One region of the Rothia sp. HMSC065C03 genome, then DNA from elsewhere that is predicted to be linked to it. Evidence: riboswitches for the same ligand, from Rfam matches in the RefSeq annotation. Region 1 holds a riboswitch; the other holds the start of a gene.
The links. Region 1 has a riboswitch for thiamine pyrophosphate ahead of HMPREF2605_RS03285 (ECF transporter S component). Riboswitches for the same ligand answer to the same signal wherever they lie in the genome.
Positions count from the first base shown of each region.

Region 2: linked by a shared signal. The riboswitch ahead of HMPREF2605_RS07030 (bifunctional hydroxymethylpyrimidine kinase/phosphomethylpyrimidine kinase) and the one ahead of HMPREF2605_RS03285 (ECF transporter S component) in region 1 are both predicted to bind thiamine pyrophosphate.

Region 1 covers NZ_KV831986.1:15,064-18,420, reverse strand. The annotation lists gene HMPREF2605_RS03295 (MFS transporter) at 1-510, opposite strand, end outside; gene HMPREF2605_RS03290 (DUF4235 domain-containing protein) at 671-904, opposite strand; TPP riboswitch at 1,171-1,271, shown strand; gene HMPREF2605_RS03285 (ECF transporter S component) at 1,330-1,974, shown strand; gene HMPREF2605_RS03280 (ABC transporter ATP-binding protein) at 2,063-3,357, shown strand, end outside.
Region 2 covers NZ_KV832006.1:331,125-334,481, forward strand. The annotation lists gene HMPREF2605_RS07025 (ABC transporter ATP-binding protein) at 1-1,605, shown strand, start outside; TPP riboswitch at 1,803-2,001, shown strand; gene HMPREF2605_RS07030 (bifunctional hydroxymethylpyrimidine kinase/phosphomethylpyrimidine kinase) at 1,993-3,357, shown strand, end outside.

The DNA of each region.
Region 1 (3,357 bases):
AATGTAGCCGGCAGCCCATCCGGCGCCCGAAATCTTACCGATATTCTCCGGGTGGGAGATACGCGGCAGCACGGCGTTATAGTTCACGTACGCGAACTCGCTGAACACGCTCGCCGCAGAAATCAGGGTGACACCCAGCCACAGGTACTGCGGGGTGGGGCCCACGAAGAAGCACGCCGCCATCGAACCGACCAGCAGCATGGTGTTCACACCGAGCCAGAAGATGCCTCTGCCGGACTTGTCGTTACGCTGACCGGTGACCGGCGCCAGGATAGCAATCAGGAAACCGGCGATGGTCAGACCCAAAGACAGCGCCGAAGAAGTCTCTTCGGGAGTGCCGAAGTAGCTGCTGGTCAGGTACACGGTGAAGATGAAGGTCGTCATAATCGAGTCGAAGCTCGACGAGCCAACATCCCACATGACCCAGGACGCGATCGAGCGGCGGCTATTCGCGTGGTCAACGACCCTACGCTGAGCCTTCGTCTTACGGCGGGGAGAAGAAATAGTCATAGTTGTGCTTTCGGATGCCGAGGTGGCGCTTCAGCGTAGCGGCGGCATGAAACCGGCTGAAGTAGGGCGGGCGTGCTGAAGATGGAACACCAGGCGGTACGTACCGAGTGGAGATACGTACCGCCTAGTTCATGAACTTTCGCGCGGAAAGCGCAAAGCCTTAGTTGAAGAAACGACGCTGCAGGCGAGCAATACCGAAGCTCACCACAGCACCCACGACGGAGGTCAGAACGGTCCAGAGGATGACCTGACGCAGGGTGTCTTCAGAGTCGTGGGAAATGGCGGGAGGCTGGTTGCCGGTAGCCTTGGTCCAGGCTGCGCCCAGGCCCTTACCAACCAGGGCAGCAGCGCCCATGTTGATACCCGCAATAGCAAGCTTAGCGACGGGGTTCATGTGTATCTCCTTAGCTGTATACGATGCGGCGTCCTGCCCGTGAACCCCTTCGGGGTTGGGTGAGAAAAGAGCGCCACTCCCTAGCGTATAGGGTTTAAGACGTTCGTGCCGCCTTGGAGCCGCTCCGTCCCAAAATTGTACACCGTGCAATTCTGTAATGCGGGCAGAAGAAGAAAACAAAAAGCGGCAAATTGGCGCGAACAGCCAGACACGCCTACAATCGAACCTGGGTTCCCACCCGCACCACAACGGTACGGACAAGGAACCCCAAACGACAGGGGAGCGCCACCGAGGCGCTGAGAGTGCTAAGCAGACCCTCGAACCTGATCCGGTTAGTACCGGCGTAGGGAGTCGAATTTCTTCTCAATGCCCTCGTCCATTCAGAGGGCGAGGACATTCCCCTTCCAACGAAGGAAGGACCACCAATGTCGCAGAACGTAACCCCCGCCTCCAAGGCATCTAGCCAGGCATCTACCCAGGCAGAAACGAAGAAGCCGAACCTGCGCTGGCGAGTCAACGAAATCGTTATCGCCGCAGTTATCGCAGTAGCCTGCGCCGTCATCTTCTGGATCTGGGACATCGCAGTCGGCCCCGCCGCCAAAACTGCACTCGTAGCAGCACCCGAATTCCGCCCCATCGTCGCCGGCGCATGGCTGCTTGGCGGCACCCTCAGCGGCCTGCTCATCCGCAAGCCCGGTGCGGCACTCTTCGGTGAAATCGTCGCAGCATTCATCTCCGTGCTCTTCACCGGCGGCGCGTGGAGTGGTGAAATCCTGATCGCAGGCTTCTTCCAGGGCGTCGGCGCTGAAATCGCCTTCGCGATCTTCCGCTACCGCCGCTGGAACGCAACCGTCGCCATCTTCGCTGGTGCGCTCAGCGGCCTGTTCATGGGCGTTAACGAAATCTTCATCTACTACCCCGACATGGAACCGGTCAAGGCAATCATCTACGTAGCGTGCGCCGTCATCTCCGGCGCAGTCATCGCAGGCTTCCTCGCGTGGATTCTCGTGCAGAACCTCGCCAAGACCGGTGTGCTCTCCTCGCTGGCATCCGGCAAGACCCGCCGCTAACCACCAGCAACTAGCCACCAACTAGTCACTCACCACGAGTCACCACTCGGCACACAACAGCAGCCACACAAAAGGCTAAGGAACCATCATGGAAGCAACACCGCGCGGGGCGCGCATCGAGCTCAACAACTTCAGCTGGCACCACCCCGGACGCCCAGAACCCGTCATCAGCGGACTCAACCTCACCATCAACCCCGGTGAAAAAGTCCTGCTGCTGGGCACCTCCGGTGCCGGCAAATCGACGCTCCTGCACGCCATCGCCGGTGTGCTCCACGATGACGACGGCGAATCCGCTGGCGGCACCATCACCATCAACGGGCAAGCACCCGCCGAAGCACGCGGCACCGCAGGCATGATGCAGCAGGACCCCGAATCCTCCATCGTCATGGCAACCGTCGGCAACGACGTCGCCTTCGGCCCCGAAAACCTGCGCGTACCCCGCGAAGAAATCTGGGGCCGCGTCACCGAAGCCCTCACCGCAGTAGGACTCAACCACCTGCCCCTCGACCACCCCAGCAGCGCACTGTCCGGCGGACAGAAGCAGCGCCTCGGCCTGGCGGGCATCCTCTCGATGCACCCCGGCGCCATGATCCTTGACGAACCCACCGCCAACCTCGACCCCTCCGGCGTGCAGGAAGTACGCGACAGCATCCTTGCCGCCGCGCAAGCCACCGGAGCGACCCTGCTCGTCGTAGAACACCGCGTGAGCATCTGGGCACCGCACATGGACCGCATTATCGTGCTCGGCGAAGGCGGCACCATCACCCACGACGGCGTACCCGACACCGTACTCACCGAAGCCCGCCAAGACCTCATCGACGCGGGCGTGTGGGTACCCAACTACGTGCCGCGTGCACCGCAGAGCGACAGCGATAACCAGGGCGGCGAGCACGGCGAGGCGCTACTTCGCGCCGAAAACCTCAGCATCACCCGCGCACAACCCACCCCCAAACAACGACGCGCACGCCGACGCACCATCAAACGCCTCGGCGACACCCCCGCACCCGTACCCACCGACCTGCCCGTACTGCGCAGCGGCATCAACCTCACCCTGCACGCCGGCGAACACCTCAGCGTGCTCGGACCCAACGGCGCCGGCAAATCAACCCTAGCCCTCACCCTCGCAGGGCTCCTCACCGCACCCGATGGCACCCTCACCGCCACCGACGCGCTGCGTAATTACGACGGTAACCACGGCGGCGAGCGCGGCAGCAACCACGACAACGAGCGCGCCCACTGGGACGTGCCCACCTGGACCCCCGCCCAAATGCTCAGCCGCATCGGCTACGTCTTCCAAGAACCCGAATACCAATTCATCCGCGGAACCGTACGCGAAGAACTCGAACTCGGCCCCCGCCGACTCGCCGCACTCACCCGCAACCC
Region 2 (3,357 bases), on a different contig from region 1:
ATTGGTGCCACCGTGGACGACGTGGTGGCGGGCAAGTTCTCCAGCTACCCGTGGCAGCCGATTCTGATTATCCTGGCGGCATTCATCGTGCAGGCGATAACCCTCATGGTCTCCTCGTACAGTGCGGCGCGACTGGGTGCGCTCGTCACCCGTGACGCCAACCAGGACACCCTCGACGGCACCCTCGACCTGGACGCACGCACCGTGGAAGAAGCCGGTAGCGGTGACCTGCTCACCCGCGTGACCGACGACCTCTCCTCGGCGGCGAAGTCCGTCAGTGAGGACCTGCTCGGCGCGATTTACGTGGTGCTGTACTTCCTGATCTCCACCATCTCGCTAGCGGTTGTGAGCCCGGCAATGGGCCTGATCATGCTGCCCATGATTGCCGGTCTTGCCCTCATCATGTCGAAGATGCTGCCGCTCATGGCGGCACGCAACCAGACCGCCCAGGAGCGTGTGAGTGACCTCAACAGCGTGCTGACCGAGAATATCCGCGGCACCTCCACGATCCGTGAGCTGGGCGTTCATACCGCCCGCGAAGACGCCTTCGCCGGTGAGAACAAGCGCCAGTTCGCCGCGCAGCTGGGCATGGTGCGCATCCGCCAGCTGTACTTCACCGTGGACGCCATCAACGCATGGATTCCCACGGTTCTGTGTATGCTCTGGGGCGCCGCCTGCGTGGCTCTCGGCTGGGCAAGCTGGGGCGCCGTGGCGACCGCCTCGGTCATGGTTTTCAGTCTGCGAACCCTCGCCGACATGCTGAACCACCACGTGAGCAGCCTGCGCATCATGCTCGTGAACATGGGCCGCGTGTTCGGTGTGGTGTCCCTGGCGAAGAAGCAGCGTGAGGAGCGTGCACAGCACCGCGCCGAAGCGTTCGCCGCCGTCTCGGATGAAGCCGTGAAGAACCCGGAGTACGCCATTGAGTGTACCGACGTCTCCTACGGCTACTCGCCGGACGCTCTCGTTCTGGAAGGCATCAACCTGAAGATTCGCCGCGGTGAGGCGCTCGCCCTGGTGGGCCGTTCCGGCTCGGGTAAGACCACCCTGGCTCGTCTGATTGGTGGTTCGCTGACCGCCCTGGAAGGCACCATCACCGTGATGGGTCGCCCGGTCGGTCACGGCGACTTCCCGACCGATGCCGCCGCCGATGGCCGCCCGCGCCTGCTGGTCTGCACCCAGGAAGCGCACGTCTTCTTCGGCACCCTCGCCGATAACTTTACGGTGGTCGTGCCGGATGCAACCGTCGAGCAGATGCGCGAGGCACTGGACGCTATCGGTGCCCGCTGGTGGCGCGACCTGCCGCAGGGCATGGATACTGTCGTGAGCGGCGCGGATTCGCCTCTGACTCGTGACCAGATTCAGCAGCTGGCGCTGGCACGTATTGTGCTTGCTGACCCGCACGCCGTGATTCTGGACGAGTCCACCACCCAGCTGGAGCTCGCGGACGCAACCGAGTCCCTGAGCGCCGTGCTGGCGAACCGTGCGGTGCTGATCATTTCGCACGATGCGCGTATCGCCTCGCTGGCTGACCGCGCGGTCCTGCTGCACGAGGGTAGGATCATTGCGGAGGGTTCACCGGCAGAGATTTTCGCCCTGACCTAAACCCGGCTGATAGTGCCCGGCACTGCGTGAAGCGGTGCCGGGCACTACGTGTTTAACGGCTGGTTTCCGTACAAAGGTGCGCTGAAATCGGCGGCGGGGAGCCCTTGCAGCAACGCAAGGCTCAAACGAAAATTTCGGAGAGATTCACTTGTCACCCGCAAAACTTTCAGCTACTGAGAATCGTTGTGATAACCTGGCAGAGCGATATGGGGTGCCTTGAGACGCCCGCGACCCGCTAACCCGCCCAACTGACCGCCCAACGAAGGGCTACGGCACAGCGAAGAACTACGGCACAGCGGACGCACGAAACGGTGTAAGAACACTCAAGGCTGAGAGAATCACCCATTGAACCTGCTCTAGTTCGAACTAGCGAAGGGATTATCGATAATGGCAGAGCAGCCTACCGCGCCCGCGTGCGCACCCACCACCAACCCTGTACCCGGCGCGAGCGCCTCCGGAACCTCCCGGGCACCCCAGACAGCTCAGGTACCTCAGGCAGCTCGGGTGCCGAGGGTTCTCTCCATTGCTGGAACCGACCCCTCCGGCGGTGCAGGTATTCAGGCGGACCTCAAGTCCATTGCCGCATCCGGCGGTTACGGCATGTGCGTGACCACCTCACTGGTCGCCCAAAACACGTGCGGGGTTCGTGAAGTATTCACCCCGCCCCTGGAATTTTTGACCGCGCAGCTTGCCGCCGTTTTTGATGACGTCACGGTTGACGCCGTGAAAATCGGCATGCTCGGCGACGCGGACACGATCCGTACCGTCCGCACCTGGCTGAGCGAGCACCCCGTGCCCGTGGTCGTGCTCGACCCGGTCATGATTGCTTCAAGCGGTGACCGTCTGTTGCAGGCGGAAGCGGAGCAGACGCTGCGCGACCTCGTGCCGCTCGTGAATGTGATTACCCCGAACATTCCGGAGCTCGCCGTGCTCTGCCAGAAGGAGCCCGCCCAGACTTTCGATGAGGCGCATGAGCAGGCGGCAAACCTTGCGGCGGCGACCGGAACCACCGTGATTGTGAAGGGCGGCCACCTGTGCGGTCAGGACGCCGGTAACACCGCGGTCTTCCCGGACGGCACCTGCGCGCACGTGCGCACCCCGCGTCTGGACAGCCGCAATACGCACGGCACCGGATGCTCCCTGTCCTCCTCGCTGGCAACCCGCCTGGGCGTGGAGCTGCTGCAGCACACCGAAGCCGCAGAATCTTCTGCGGGCGAGAAGAACACTCTGACCAGCGACGATACCCACCGCGCCCTGCAGTGGAGCACCCGCTGGCTCCACGAATCCATCGCCGCAGGTGCCGGATTGCAGGTCGGCTCCGGTGAGGGCCACGGCCCGGTGGATCACGCCGCCCGTGCTCGCCGCCTGGAGGCTGCCGCCTCCGCGTACCCGTGGCACCACCTACTCGCCACCACCGACTCTGAGGGCAATACTCTTGACGGCACCAGCCCGGAGCGTCTGCTGCCGGTCAGCCCCGTGCCCGCCGGTGAAGCCGTTGTAAAGCCCGCCGGTCCGTGGACCGCCGCCCTCTGGGCAGCCGGTGGCGAAACCTGGCACCAGATTCTGGACCTGCCTTTCGTACGCGCCCTCGGTGACGGCACCCTCGACGAGGACCTGTTCGCCTTCTACCTGGACCAGGACGCCCTCTACCTGCGCGATTATTCGCGTGCGCTCGCGACTCTCTCGGCGCGTGCTGATACCGCTGAGGCGCAGGTGCACTGGGCAGCTGGTGCGCACGAGGCGATTGCCGCC